Regions from separate parts of the Neorhizobium sp. P12A genome, predicted to be linked through region 2. Evidence: predicted binding sites of a transcription regulator. Region 2 holds the regulator's gene; the other holds the start of a gene.
The links. The regulator PhoB, encoded in region 2, activates phosphate uptake and scavenging genes when phosphate is short. The targets are predictions, from matches to a motif close to TGTCATNNANCTGTCAT.
Positions count from the first base shown of each region.

Region 1: DTW90_RS17075 (glycerophosphodiester phosphodiesterase family protein) is a predicted target of PhoB. The motif match lies at 3,409-3,425, and genes of this name have one in related genera.

Region 1 covers NZ_QOVX01000005.1:167,964-175,288, forward strand. The annotation lists gene DTW90_RS17050 (adenylate/guanylate cyclase domain-containing protein) at 1-800, shown strand, start outside; gene DTW90_RS17055 (tetratricopeptide repeat protein) at 908-1,732, shown strand; gene DTW90_RS17060 (GFA family protein) at 1,863-2,279, opposite strand; gene DTW90_RS17065 (SRPBCC domain-containing protein) at 2,297-2,776, opposite strand; gene DTW90_RS17070 (metalloregulator ArsR/SmtB family transcription factor) at 2,773-3,102, opposite strand; gene DTW90_RS17075 (glycerophosphodiester phosphodiesterase family protein) at 3,679-4,482, shown strand; gene DTW90_RS17080 (LysR family transcriptional regulator) at 5,159-6,124, opposite strand; gene DTW90_RS17085 (MFS transporter) at 6,305-7,325, shown strand, end outside.
Region 2 covers NZ_QOVX01000002.1:462,013-469,337, forward strand. The annotation lists gene DTW90_RS08310 (substrate-binding domain-containing protein) at 1-664, shown strand, start outside; gene pstC (phosphate ABC transporter permease subunit PstC) at 722-2,203, shown strand; gene pstA (phosphate ABC transporter permease PstA) at 2,200-3,534, shown strand; gene pstB (phosphate ABC transporter ATP-binding protein PstB) at 3,548-4,363, shown strand; gene phoU (phosphate signaling complex protein PhoU) at 4,409-5,122, shown strand; gene phoB (phosphate regulon transcriptional regulator PhoB) at 5,153-5,836, shown strand; gene DTW90_RS08340 (GcrA family cell cycle regulator) at 5,907-6,431, opposite strand; gene DTW90_RS08345 (aspartate aminotransferase family protein) at 6,857-7,325, shown strand, end outside.

The sequences.
Region 1 (7,325 bases), on a different contig from region 2:
AGGTGACGGCGGCCGAAGAGAAGCGCTCAAACCAGAAGCCGACCGAGAACATGAGCGCCTATGACTATTATCTGAAGGGCAAGGCGATTTGGGCCGATCCCACCAAAGTCACGCCCGAGGGAAATGAAGAGGCCCGCCAGCTCTTTGAAAAGGCGATCGCGCTCGACCCGAACTATTCGTCCGCCTATGCCGAACTGTCTTACGTGGAAGTCCGGGCCTATCAGAGCGGCTGGGGCGATGGCGCAGCCGCCCTCCAAAAGGCCGAAGAGCTTGCGAACAAAGCCCTGGAATTGAGCGATGATTTTAGCAGCCACTGGTACCTGGCAATTGTCGCCTGGAACAAGGGCGATTTCGACAAGAGTTTCCGGGAATACGAAACCGCCCGTCGAATAAACCCCAATGATCCGGACCTCGCTGCCGACATGGCGGAGGCGCTGATCTACGGTGGCGAGCCCAAAAGGGCGATAGAACAGATCGAAGCCGCCAAGAACCGCAACCCGTTTTATCCTTTCTGGTACGATTGGAACGAAGGCAAGGCCAGGTATATGGCTGGCCAATATCAGGCGGCTATCGACGCCATAGCCAGGATAAACTCCCCACCGAACGATGTTCGCTTGATCACCGCCGCCAGCAAGGCGCAGCTCGGGGATATACCGGCGGCTCGGGCAATCATGGCCGAGTTCAGCAAGGTTGATCCAGACTGGTCGATCGCGAAGTCAGCCGCTTATTTCTATGTAAAGGACAGTGACAGGCAGCACTGGCTGGATGGTTTACGGAAAGCCGGGTTGAAGGAGGAGTAGAGCCGAACGCACCCGAAAGCTCTGTCATGTTGGCGGAAAATTCGATCGCCCCGGGGGAGAGTGGGTCGCTTCACAATTGACCAGGAGTACAAACAAAGGGGGTAAAAATGACTACCGAACAAGCCAGGGTAACTAACCGCCTCGCGAGGCGACAACCGCTCACTCTGGAAGGAAACAGAGAGGCAAAACGACTCTTCCGGGCAGCAATCGATGAGGATTCCGATTTCATGCTCGCTTACGCCGAACAGGCCTACGCCTTGCTGCGAGACTGCGAGAACGACTGGGACCGATACTCCGATTCACTTGAAGAGGCCGCCCGACTGGCCGATAAGGCCGTCGAACTCAGCAAGGATGCAAACAAAAGCTGGTTCAACGACTTCAGGGCCCTATGGTATCGCGCGATGGTGACTTGGCATCAGAACGACTTCCCCAAGGCTTTTCAGGAATACGAGGCCGCCAGGGCCCTTATCAGCAATCCTGAATTTCTCGACAAAAACACCGCCGAACTGGACGCAGATATGGCGGAAGCCTTGATCTATTACGGCGATCCAAAGCGGGCAATTCAGCTTGTTCTCGATGCCAAGAAGCGCTTTCCCGGGCACGCCTGGTGGTTTCACTGGATCTTGGCCAGGGCCTATTACCAGGCGGCGCGCTACCAGGAGGCAATAGACGAGATCGAACAAATCGCCAGCGAAAAAAAGCCTAACGATGTCCGTCTGATATTGGCTGCAAGCAAAGCCCAGCTCGCGACCCTGGACGATGCGAACCCGGACACGGCGTTGTTGGACGAGGCGAAAACGATCATGAAGGATTTCAGCGCCATTGAGCCAGAGTGGACATTGGCAAAGTCGGCAGCCTATCCCTATGGCAGTGCGTCCGAACGATACCACTGGATCGACGGACTTCGCAAAGCAGGACTGAGGCCGAACTGAACTCCCTGGGATCTGAGACCGACCAAAAAAATGACGCGAGAGTGCCAACTTTCTTTGGGGTCCAGCAAAACAGGGGACGGAACAGTTGCTGTTCCGTCCCCATCCATCACGCCAAACCAGGACATTTCTTTCACGTCGCCGTTGGCATCCTGTCGAATTTCGGGATTGCCGGATCGAGATGATCCCAGGCATGTCCGGCTGCGGTCCAGGACACCAGCTGTGGCTTATAGCGACTGGGGTCATCAAGGCTTGCCGGCGTTACGATGAAAACATCCGGCATATCGGGAAATGTCATGTAGACGGACGAACCGCATGTCGGGCAGAAGCCGCGCCGCTTGATGGTTCCGCCATCGCCGACGGTCTGCCAATGCGATGCTTCTCCCTCAAGTTTCACCTCGGCCGCCACGAAAGTCAGGTGTGATTGGTGTCCGGTGCCGCTGTCACGCTGACATTGCCGGCACTGACAGTCGACCATGACGGCCGGTTCGGCTGAGATCTCGTAGCGGACCGCGCCGCAAGCGCAGCCGCCGGTATAGGATTTGTTCATGTCGCTCCCCTCTTACTTCAATGCTGTGTTTGCGGAGACGCCTCTTCGGCGACCAATGTGTCGAGCCTCTTGACCACCGTCTTCCAGCCTTCGCCCATATTGCGGTAGGCAGCCTCGTTCTTTGGAAGCACGAAGCCGGAATGGACCAGGCGCAGGCGCGTGCCTGCCTCGGTCATGGAGAGGGTAAAGGTGACCACCGTCTCCAGTTTTGAGCCGTAGCCCTCATTGGCCTCATGGCCGCCTTTCCATGCGTAGGACAATTTCTCATTTGGCAGGACCTCCAGCACCTGGCAATGAATGGTGCCGTCCCATTCGCCCGCCGCCACCGTCTGAAAGGTGAAATGGCAGCCAGCCACCGGCTCGAAGCCCGTCGGCGGCATCAACCAGCGGCTCATCAGCTCGCCGCTGGTCAGGGTTTTCCAGATGATGTCGGGCGCATGCGGGAAGACTTCGTCGACCACGATGGCCCGCATGTCCGGGTTCACAGCTTGGTTCATGGGTCTATTTCCTTCAGCAGGTTTCTCAGATTGGCGAAGCGTTCGGGCCAGAAGACACCATAATGGCTCATCCAGTCGGCCAGCGGCTCCAGACCGCCCGGCTGGGCACGATAGTAGACATTGCGGCCCTCAGGTCGTTCACTGACAAGGCCAGCCTGTTTCAGCGACTTGAGATGCTGGGATATGGCGCCCTGCGTGACATTACTGCCGCGCGTCAACTCGACAACGGTGATCTCGTCGGAATTGACGATGCGCTCGAACACGGCCCGCCGCGTTGGGTCGGCGAGGGCGCGCATGACAGTGGTTATGGTTTCAGCTTCGATCATGGGACAATAAATAGCGGACACTAATCAATTAGTCAAGACTATTTGATTTGCTACACGTAAACGCACGTAAGCGTGCTCCAAGCGGATGGAAAGCAGGTCTGCCCGGAGGCATTCGGAAGCGTTCATATATTCCGCATTTCCAGCGCCCTTACCGCAGTTGCGCGCAGGTTCGCCGCAAACAAAGGTAGGGGTTTCTGGGCGCGCGTGAGGACAATTCGAGCAAGTGGACGCAAGATTGTCCATCGATATCCAGGTCGAAACGCCGGTATGTCCATGCTGAAGATGGATTTTCGTTGTTCGCGAAATTGTCACCAAACCGTCAACGGCAATTCGTCTGAGCACTTTACCCATCCGCTCCATTCCGCTTGCCAGCAACGCACCACCACGGCGACGGCTTCCTCGAAAACGCTATCCCTCTCGGTGACCACCAAGGATTGCGAGCCCCGCCTTTACCAGACACCATCACAGAAGCCGACGCGACCACGTAGGCCACAACGACCCTGCATGGTTCCCGTCCTCACCCATTTCAGGGAATTGCGTCCGAGCTCCGATCCCACCATTCCCAAGGAGACTTCAATGCTCAAACTTCTCGCTGAGAACGCTGCCGGAGTTCATGTCTGCGGCCACCGCGGCCATTCGATCGGCGCACCCGAAAACACTATTGCCGCCTTGGTCGCGACCCGGGAACATGGCGGCAATTCAGCTGAGATCGACTGCGTGTTGACTGAGGACGACGAGATCGTCCTTATGCACGACCAGACATTGGACCGGACCACTAATGGCACCGGCCTCGTCTCGTCTCAAAGCCTCGCCGACATCCGCAAGCTGGACGCCGGCAGCTGGTTTGACGGCCGATTTGTCGGAGAGCGCGTGCCGACGCTTGCCGAGGCAATCGAATTTGCAAAGACATATGATTTCGGCCTCGTCGTCGAGATCAAGGGGGCGCGCCAGATGGACCGGTTCGTCCGGCGTCTCGGTGCGGTGCTTTCTGAAACCGGCGGCGCCGACCACCTCGTCATGATCTCCTTCGATCATGTCATGCTGCGCGACCTGAAGGATGCGCTGCCCGGCATTCGCACCGAGGGCATTACCCATGCACGCCACGCCGATTTCGTTGGCGTCGCAAAGGCAGCGCGTCTCGATTCCGTTTCGATGGAGCATCAGATGTTCGTGCCGGAAGATGGAGCTGCCTTGCACAAGGCAGGCGTTGCGGTGCGTTTCCATCTCCAGCGGCCCGCCTACTACGACCGCCACAAGGCGCTCGGCATCGATCTGCTTGCACCGGTGTCAGGTTATATCGCGGACGGCGTCATCGATACCATTTCCGGCGACGACGTCGGCTTCCTGGCGGCGCTCAGGGCAGCGGCTATCGCGAAATGAGCGACTGAATCTCTCTTCCGCCGGCGATCAAGTGCCTGGACCGTCGGCGGTTGCTCTTGATGAGCGCGAGGCCTTCTCGGGTAATCGGTTGAGATCGCGACCGGACAGGTTGTGCGCTCGCCTGGCGTTTCGTTGCCCGCATCGAGAAACCGGAAAAACCGATGCGTTCGCCATCCCTATCGCGTCCGATTGACACGATCGCGACCTTGGAATTCAACCACCGTCGCCGGTGTTTGTTCCCAATCCGGTATTTCCGGCCATTGGCTGCGGCAACAACTCATTTGCGGCGCTGGTAAGCCCATGCGTCGCGATGGTTGTTCAGCCGGCAGGAGACGCCAGCGTGATCATTGCGACCTGTCAGCTACTTTCAAGGCGGGAACAACTAGCTAATTACGGCCGTCCTGGCCATCGCGAGAAGCTGGGCAGCATTGCGAATTCCTTGCTTGTAAAAATGGATGATGTGCGACGCTAATAGATCGGATTTGGGGCTGCCCGGCGCTATTTCCGCTTCCGCTCGCACGATATCGAATATTTGCTGGCAAAGATCCAAATCCTCAGAAAAAAGCGGAAGGTCTGAAGGGTGTAAATGCTCCCTGATCATTCGTAACCTCAAGCACTGCTCGTTATCTCCAGATGGGATTTAGGGCAGGATTTGAAGGAAGCAATAATTCAGAAATTACCGGATGCCGACAGGACGAGAGGTCTCCGTCTTCAGCGAACCAAGGGCTTCCGCCGCCTCTGTGGCATGCGGAAGCTCGCAATGATCCGCAAACAGATGTTTCCCGACATAGTCTACGAATACGCGCACCTTCGGCGACAGGTTTCTGTTGGACGGCCAGAGCAGGCTGAATTGAGCGGGTCCATTGACATGGTCTGCCAGGATGACTTGCAGCGTTCCCTTCTCGACCGGCTCCTTCACCAGGAAATCCGGCATGGCTGCGATGCCGAGCCCGCTTACCGTTGCGCCGAGGATCGCCTCCATATTGTTGCAGGTCATGATCGTCTTTATGCGAAGATCAAAATCCTCGGTGATCGGCCAGTCCTGTATTCTGCCGCCATCCGGAAATCTGAACCGGATCGCTCCGTGACCACAGAGATCGTGGAGCTTAGCCGGCGTACCATGACGGGCGAGATATGCGGGCGAGGCGCACAGCAGGATGCGGATTGGGCGGAGAGTTCTCGCCGTCAATCGGGAGTCCGGCAGCTCGCCGCTGCGGATTGCAACGTCGACACCGTCCTCGATCAAGTCCACAAGGTGGTCGTTGAAGTCGAGGTCGAGCTCGATCTCGGGATACATTTCCATGAATTTCGGAAGGATCGGCAACAGCAGGTGATATGTGACAACCGGCGTGCTGACGCGCAGCCGACCTCGCGGGCACTCCTGGGATCGCAACATCGTTGCGTAGGCGTCATCGAGGTCATCGAGGATTCGACGGCATCGTTCGAGAAACACCCTGCCCTCCTCGGTCAGGCGCAGGGTTCGCGTCGAGCGCTGAAACAACCTGATCCCGACCTGCTGCTCAAGCCTCGCAACGGCCTTGCCGACCGCCGACGGCGACAGGCCGAGAGTCTTTCCCGCCGCAACGAAACTGCCAAGCTCAGCCGTCCGGACGAAGGGCATCAGCCCGTTGAACTTGTCCATGCACACATCCAATTCGAGCGTTTTATTCCGCATTATGCGGAATTCTTATCGTTTTCCCCTAAATTGTAGCTGATATATCTTGCAACGCAATCCCATCGGTTCACCGATTGCTGCCCGGTCGGATCGGAATCGAGGGATATTGCCGCCCTTCAAGCTTTCATTCGATATCGGAAACTCATGATGACGAACACCAAGAGTCTCGCTGGTTCTGCCCAGCAGAACCTCATACTTCTCGCCGTCTGCATGGCCGCAGCTGCCATGCCTTTGACATTCACTGGCCCGGCGGTTGCGCTGCCCTCCATCGCCCATTCCCTCGGCGGATCGCCAATCGCCCTCAACTGGGTGACCAATGCGTTCATGTTGACATTCGGAAGCGGGCTGATGGCTGCCGGAGCTCTTGCGGACAGTTACGGCCGCAAGCGCACGTTCATTGCCGGCGTCGCGGCATTCGCACTCTTCTCGTTTGCCCTCGCCTTCGCTTCCGGCATTGTTTCGTTCGATCTTCTCAGGGGCGGTCAGGGCATCGCGGCGGCTGCCGCGTTTTCCGCCGGAATGGCCTCGCTGGCGCAGGAATTCGACGGAACCTCCCGGGTCCGCGCCTTCAGTATCGTCGGCACAAGCTTTGGAGTGGGACTTGCCTTCGGCCCGATAGCATCGGGACTGATGGCGGATGCTTTCGGCTGGCGCACGATCTTCTATCTAGTCTTCGCCCTGGCCACAGCGTCCCTCCTGCTCGCAATCTCGTGCCTGCGTGAATCCAGGGACCCTGACGCAGCAGGCCTCGACTGGCCCGGAACGATCACCTTCACTCTTGCCCTGACGTTCTTTACCTATGCCGTCCTGGAAGCTCCGGAAAGCGGATGGACGAGCCCGGCAGTAATCGGGCTGCTCGTCGGCGCTGCCCTTCTGATGGCCGCATTCGTCATCGTCGAGGGTAAGGTGGCCCGGCCTATGCTCGATCTTTCACTATTCCGCTACCCCCGATTTGTGGGCGTGCAACTGCTTGCGGCTGCTCCGGCCTATGCTTTTGTCGTCCTGCTGATCCTTCTTCCCATACGCTTCACTGGCATCGAGGGCATGAGCGCTGTCACGGCGGGTCAGATGATGATTGCCCTGTCCGCTCCTCTATTGATCCTGCCCCTTGTCGCCGGATGGCTGACCAAATGGCTCTCCGTCTCGACGATCTGCGGAACCGGACTGC
Region 2 (7,325 bases):
CATCAAGTTCGTTCCCACCGATCTCTACAAGGCGCTTGCCGCCGAAGTGGTCGTGAACGGCAAGCTGGTTCCAAATCCCTATAAGAAATGGTCCGAGATCAATCCGGCCCTGCCGGATATGGAGATTGCGGCTTACATTCCGGGCGAAAAGCATGGAACGCGCGAGGTCTTCGAAGAGAAGGTACTTGCTGCGGGCTGCAAGGATTCCGGTGCACTCGATGTCATCAAGCAGTCGGTTTCAGATCCCGATCAGCAGACTGCCAAGTGCATTGCGGTCCGCAAGGACGGCGCGGCTGTCGATATTGACGGCGATTATCCGGAGACCCTGGCTCGCATCGATGCCAACAAGCACGGTATCGGCGTCTTCGGGCTGTATTTCTACCAGAACAACGCCGACAGGCTGAAGGTCGCAACGGTCAGCGGCATCGTGCCGTCGGGCGAAACCATTGCCAATGGTACCTATCCGGTGTCGCGGCCGCTGTTCTTCTACGTCAAGAAAGCGCATCTCGGCGTCATTCCGGGCCTGAGGGAATATGTCGATTTCTTCATTTCCGACCAGATGATCGGGCCTGACAGCCCGCTCGCCGAATACGGGCTGGTGCCTGCGCCCGATGCCGAGCGCGACCAGATCCGCAAGGACTTCCAGGATGGAAAGATCATGTAAACGATTGTGCGTCGGCGTGGATTTCCAATTCCGCGCCGGCGCTGCCGGGGATTTTGAATGAACCTGTCACTGCTGCTGCTGTTGCTGCTGATCATCGGCGCTGCTGCTTTCGTCCTCGGACGGACGCGGGCGGCATCGCTGGCTGGCGGCCGGCCGTCGGCATTGCATTCGCGTTTCGGCTATCACGGCGCCTATGCGGCAATCTGGGCCACGCTGCCGGCGCTCGCCCTGATATGCGCATGGCTGTCGATCAGCCCGGAGATCATCGATTCCATGGTGCTGAGGTCCTTTCCGGAAGAGGTGCAGGCCCTGCCGGAGGCAGAGCTCAATCTCAGCTACGGCATGGTGCGGACGATCGCCCATGGCATCAGGATCCTCGACGACCGCCAGCTGGCAGGTGTCAACGCCGGCACGACCGATCTGCAATTGGCCCTGGCGCAGAAAGGCGTGCCGCTCGCGGCGCGCCCGACAGGCTACATGATCGACGCCGCGGCGAAATATAACGACTTGCGGTTTGTGAGCCGCGTCGTCATGGCCGTGGTTGCGCTTGTGATTGCCTTGGGCGGCGCGGCCTACGGATTGCAGTCGGTCAATACGCGTTTCCGCGCCCGAAATCGTGTCGAACAGGTTATCCTGGGCGCCCTGATCCTCGCATCCTCCATCGCAATCCTGACGACGGTCGGCATTGTCGCCTCCATGCTGTCGGAGACGATCCGCTTCTTCAATCTCGTCCCGGCATCGCAGTTCTTCTTCGGAACCTTGTGGGACCCCCGTTTCGCCGATGTCGGCTCCCATTCCGTCGGATCCTTCGGCCTCATTCCGCTGCTTGCCGGAACGCTTTACATCGGCCTGATCGCGATGGTGGTGGCGGTTCCGATTGGCCTCTTCGCCGCAATCTACATGGCCGAATATGCCTCGGTCCGCGTCAGGTCGGTTGCCAAGCCGATGCTGGAAGTGTTGGCCGGCATCCCGACCATCGTCTACGGCTTTTTCGCGCTCGTCACGGTCGGCCCCTTCCTGCGGGACCTCTCCAGCGACATCAACGGCTTCCTGACCGGAGACTATACGAATTTCATCGAGGCGCAGAGCGTACTGACCGCCGGCTTCGTCATGGGCGTAATGCTGATCCCCTATGTGTCGTCGCTGTCAGACGACATCATCATGGCGGTGCCGCGGTCCCTGCGCGACGGCTCGCTCGGCCTCGGCGCGACCCGTTCCGAGACCGTCAAGCGCATCATCCTGCCCGCCGCGCTGCCGGGCATCGTCGGCGCCCTGCTGATGACCGCCTCGCGCGCGATCGGCGAGACCATGATCGTCGTGCTGGCTGCCGGTGTCGCGGCTCGCATGCAGATCAACCCGTTCGAGCCGATGACGACTGTCACGGTCAAGATCGTGAATCAGCTCACCGGCGATCTCGAATTCACCTCGCCGCAGACCCTTGTCGCATTCGCGCTCGGCATCACCCTCTTTTGCCTGACCCTGTGCCTGAACGTTTACGCTCTCTACATCGTGCGCAGATACCGGGAGCAATACGAATGAGCAAAGTCGTATCTCCGACGGCTCCAGCGAACGGGGCAAGGGCACTCTCCCGGCCGATCAGGCATCGAGACATAGGCCTGCGTCGCCGCTATGCCGCCGAGCGCCGTTTCCGCGCCTATGGCATCGCTGCCATTACGTTTGGGCTGGTCTTCCTCATCATTCTCGTCTCCTCGATCGTGCGGCATGGCTATACCGCCTTCGTTCAGACGACGATCACATTGCCGATCGAATTCAGCGAGAAGACGATCGATCCGCGCAACGCACGCGCCAGCGACCCGAATGTGCTGAACGCCGCCAACTATCCGCTTCTGGTGCGCGATGCCCTGGTCAAGGCGCTCTCGATCGATCCGTCGAACCGCCTGGCCGTCCGCAAGGCGACGGACATGGTTTCGGATAGCGCACGCGTCGAACTGCGCAATCGGATCACCGCTGATCCCTCGATCATCGGCAAGACGGTGAAAGTTACATTTCTGGCCAGTGCGAACATCGATTCCGCCTACAAGCGCGAGATCGACCTGACCGTGCCGGAGAGCAACCGCAAGGTTTCCGACCAGCAGATCGCCTGGATGAAGCAGCTTGCCGCCGATGGCGCGCTGCACGAAAGTTTCAACACCGGCCTGTTTGTCTCTGGCAATTCGAGCCGCCCTGAATCGGCCGGCCTCGGCGTTGCACTCGTCGGTTCGCTCTACCTGATGGCGACAGTACTGGTTCTGGCATTGCCGATTGGCGTGGCGACGTCGATCTATCTGGAAGAGTTCGCGCCGAGGAACCGGTTCACGGATCTGATCGAGGTGAACATCAACAATCTCGCCGCCGTGCCGTCGATCGTCTACGGCCTGCTCGGCCTCTCTGTCTTCATCAATTTTGCCGGTCTTCCGCGCTCCGCCTCCCTGGTCGGAGGGCTCGTCCTCAGCCTGATGACCTTGCCGATGATCATCATTGCCACGCGTGCAGCGCTCAGAGCCGTGCCGCCGTCGATCCGCAGCGCCGCGCTCGGCCTTGGCGCCTCGCGCATGCAGGTGGTGTTTCATCATGTGCTGCCGCTCGCCATGCCGGGCATCCTGACAGGCACGATCCTTGGCCTGGCGCATGCGCTGGGCGAGACGGCACCGCTGCTCCTCATCGGCATGGTTGCCTTCGTCACCAGCTACCCCACGTCACCGCTCGATCCGTCGACTTCGCTGCCGGTCCAGATCTACATGTGGTCCAACGAGGCCGAGCGCGCCTTTGTCGAACGGACGTCGGGAGCGATCATCGTCCTCCTCATCTTTCTCGTCGCGATGAACATCGGAGCCATCCTGTTGCGCCGTCGTTTCGAGCGCCGGTGGTAGGAGAGCGGACAAGATGAACACCATGGTCAAGACCGCAGCCGGAAAGCCCCTGAGCCAGAAAATGATCACTCCCCCCTACAAGATGATCGGCCAGGACGTTTCTGTCTTCTACGGCGAAAAGCGCGCGCTTTTCGATGTGAACCTCAATATCCGCGAAAACACCGTGACGGCGCTGATCGGCCCCTCCGGCTGCGGAAAATCCACCTTCCTGCGCAGCCTCAACCGCATGAACGATACGATCGAGAATTGCCGGGTGACCGGCCGCATCACGCTTGACGATCAGGACATCTACGATACGGTGATTGATGTCGTCGAGCTGCGCGCCCGAGTCGGCATGGTGTTCCAGCGGCCCAATCCGTTCCCGAAGTCGATCTACGAAAACGTCGCCTATGGGCCGCGCATTCACGGCCTTCACAAGTCGAAGGCCGATCTCGACCACATCGTGGAGACCAGCCTGCAGAGGGCGGGGCTGTGGGGTGAGGTAAAGGATCGGCTCCTGGAGGCGGGCACGAGCCTTTCCGGCGGCCAGCAGCAGCGCCTCTGCATCGCCCGCGCGGTTGCCGTCAGTCCCGAGGTCATTCTGATGGACGAGCCGTGCTCGGCGCTCGACCCGATTGCGACGGCCAAGGTGGAGGAACTCATTCATGAACTACGGGAGAATTTCACGATCGTCATCGTGACGCACTCCATGCAACAGGCAGCCCGCGTTTCGCAACGCACCGCAATGTTCCATCTCGGCCAATTGGTCGAGGAGAACGACACAGACAAGATGTTTACCAATCCCGACGATCAGCGCACGCAGGACTACATCATGGGCCGTTTCGGTTGATGATGCCCCTGAGTGCGCTCGCCCTTTCAATATGAGGACAGAAACATGGTTTCGACACACATTCTCTCAGCCTACGACGAAGATCTGAAGTTCCTGTCGCGCCGCATCTCGGAGATGGGCGGCCTGTCGGAGCAGATGGTCGGCGACAGCGTTCGCGCCCTGGTCAACGGCGACGCTGCCCTGGCCCAGAAGGTCATTTCCGACGACGTCGTCCTTGATCACGCTGAACGCGAGATCAACGACAAGGCGATCGTCACGATCGCCCGCCGCCAGCCAATGGCTGCCGACCTGCGCGAAATCATGGGCTCGATCCGTATCGCCGCCGACCTGGAGCGTGTTGGCGACCTCGGCAAGAACACCGCAAAGCGCGTGCTCGCCGTGCAGGGCACGGGCGTTCCGCGCCGTCTCGCCCGCGGCATCGAGCATCTCTCCGAACTGGCGCTCGTCCAGCTGAAGGAAGTGCTTGACGTCTACACGACCCGCTCGCCTGACAAGGCCGTCTCGATCCGCGAACGCGACGAGGAAATCGATGCCATGTACACCTCGCTCTTCCGCGAGATGCTCACCTACATGATGGAAGATCCGCGCAACATCACCACCTGCACGCATCTTCTCTTCTGCGCCAAGAACATCGAGCGCATCGGCGACCACGCCACCAACATTGCCGAAACGATCTACTACATGGCAACCGGTGCGCAGGTCGAAGGCGAACGCCCGAAGGATGATACCGCCAATACCGTCGGTGCCGTGACGGAATAACCCCACGCCGTTGAAGGAGACCACAAACGAATGGTTCCTAGAGTTGCTGTCGTAGAAGACGAAGAAGCACTGAGCGTGCTTCTTCGCTATAATCTCGAGGCTGAAGGCTTCGAAGTGGACACGATCCTGAGAGGTGACGAGGCTGAAATGCGCCTCCAGGAGCGTACCCCCGATCTTCTGATCCTGGATTGGATGCTCCCCGGCGTGTCCGGCATCGAGCTCTGCCGCCGGCTGCGCATGCGGCCGGAGACCGAGCGCCTGCCGATCATCATGCTGACGGCGAGGGGCGAGGAAAGCGAGCGCGTGCGCGGACTGTCGACCGGCGCGGACGACTATGTCGTCAAGCCGTTCTCGACCCCGGAACTGATGGCCCGCGTCAAGGCGATGCTGCGTCGCGCCCGGCCGGAAGTGCTCTCGACGGTCCTGCGCTGTGGCGACATCGAGCTCGACCGCGAGACGCACCGCGTCCATCGCAAGAGCCGCGAAGTTCGCCTGGGACCGACGGAGTTCCGCCTGCTCGAATTCCTGATGTCCTCTCCGGGCAGGGTCTTCTCGCGGTCGCAGCTTCTGGACGGTGTCTGGGGCCACGATATCTATGTCGACGAGCGTACCGTCGACGTTCATGTCGGTCGCCTGCGCAAGGCGCTGAACTTCTCCAACATGCAGGATGTCATCCGGACCGTCCGCGGTGCCGGCTACTCCATGGAAGCGTGAGCCGTCTCCAGCTCAAAGCCAAACGAAAAACGGGCCTTGCGGCCCGTTTTCTCTTTGTGGCGATATGAGTTTAGCGGGCCGCGCGCCGGCGGTCATTTACCGGCTGATAGGCGAGGCGCTGATGGTAGGTGCAGTAGGGCGAAGAGTCCGGGGACTCGCAGCCACAGAAATAGAAATCGTCCTTCAGCGGGTCGCCGACCGGCCACTTGCATGTGCGTTCGGTAAGCTCCGTCAGGCCGAGACGACGCGAGATCGGAACGACGACGTTGGAGGCCGGACGGAACTCCATTTCCTCCATCTCGTCGACTTCGATCTCTTCCTTGAGCATGGTCGCGCCCTGCTGACGGGTAACCGTCCTGGTTGCGACGCGGGAGGCGTAGGTGGGCGCGCGCGGAACAGTGGCATTGCGCTTCGGAGCGCGTGCCGTTGTGGCCGTGCCGCCCGCTTTTGCGCGGCCCGGCAGGCTCAGGCGATGCACCTTGCCGATGACAGCGTTTCGGCTCACTCCGCCGAGCTGAGCGGCAATCTGGCTGGCGCTCAAGCCCTCGGACCATAGTTTCTTCAGCTTCTCAACGCGCTCGTCTGTCCAATTCATGACCTGTCTCCGCCTGTCGCGTTTCTCATGGCAGAATCCCTCACCATCGCCCCAAGTATATTGGAGCTGAAAACGCTCTTAAATTGTGGTGACTAGTTCCGCCGCATGCAGTCTAGTAATTGAGTTTTAACCTAGTGTGAGGCTGACTCCGTGACAAGAGTCGCTCGAATCATCTCGAATCGATTTCGGCGTTTTCCCCAACTTGCTGTTCCGCAGAGTCATTTTTGCAACATAAGAAGTTGCAAATATACCACCGCGAAACGGTCGCTCTGCCGCACCTGCTAAATCCTCAGTTTTGTTGACATCGCGGTGCGAAAAGTAAATAGTGCCAACGCCGCCGCGAGGCGGCATTTTTGATTTTTCCGGACCGGTTCTTAGTGCGAAAATCCGTGTCCGAGCATGGTTTGACCGAGGAGAATTGCGTCATGGCAACCGCCACCCCGCTGTACGACACCTATATGCGTGCTCCACTGCGGTTTGAGCGAGGCGAAGGCGTCTGGCTCATCACGGAAACCGGCGAGCGATATCTCGATTTCGGCGCAGGCGTTGCCGTTACCTCGGTCGGTCATAGTCATCCGCATGTCGTCGGCGCGCTGAAGGCGCAGGCGGACAAGGTCTGGCATCTGTCGAATATCTACGAAGTGCCGGGTCAGGAAGTGCTGGCCAAGCGCCTGACCGATGCCACCTTTGCCGACAAGGTGTTCTTCACCAATTCCGGCGCCGAGGCGCTGGAATGCGCGATCAAGACGGCGCGGCGCTATCAGTTCTCGAAGGGCCATCCGGAGAAATTCCATATCATCACCTTCGAAGGCGCCTTCCATGGCCGTACGCTCGGTACGATCGCCGCAGGCGGCCAGGCAAAATATCTCGAAGGCTTCGGTCCCAAAGCGCCGG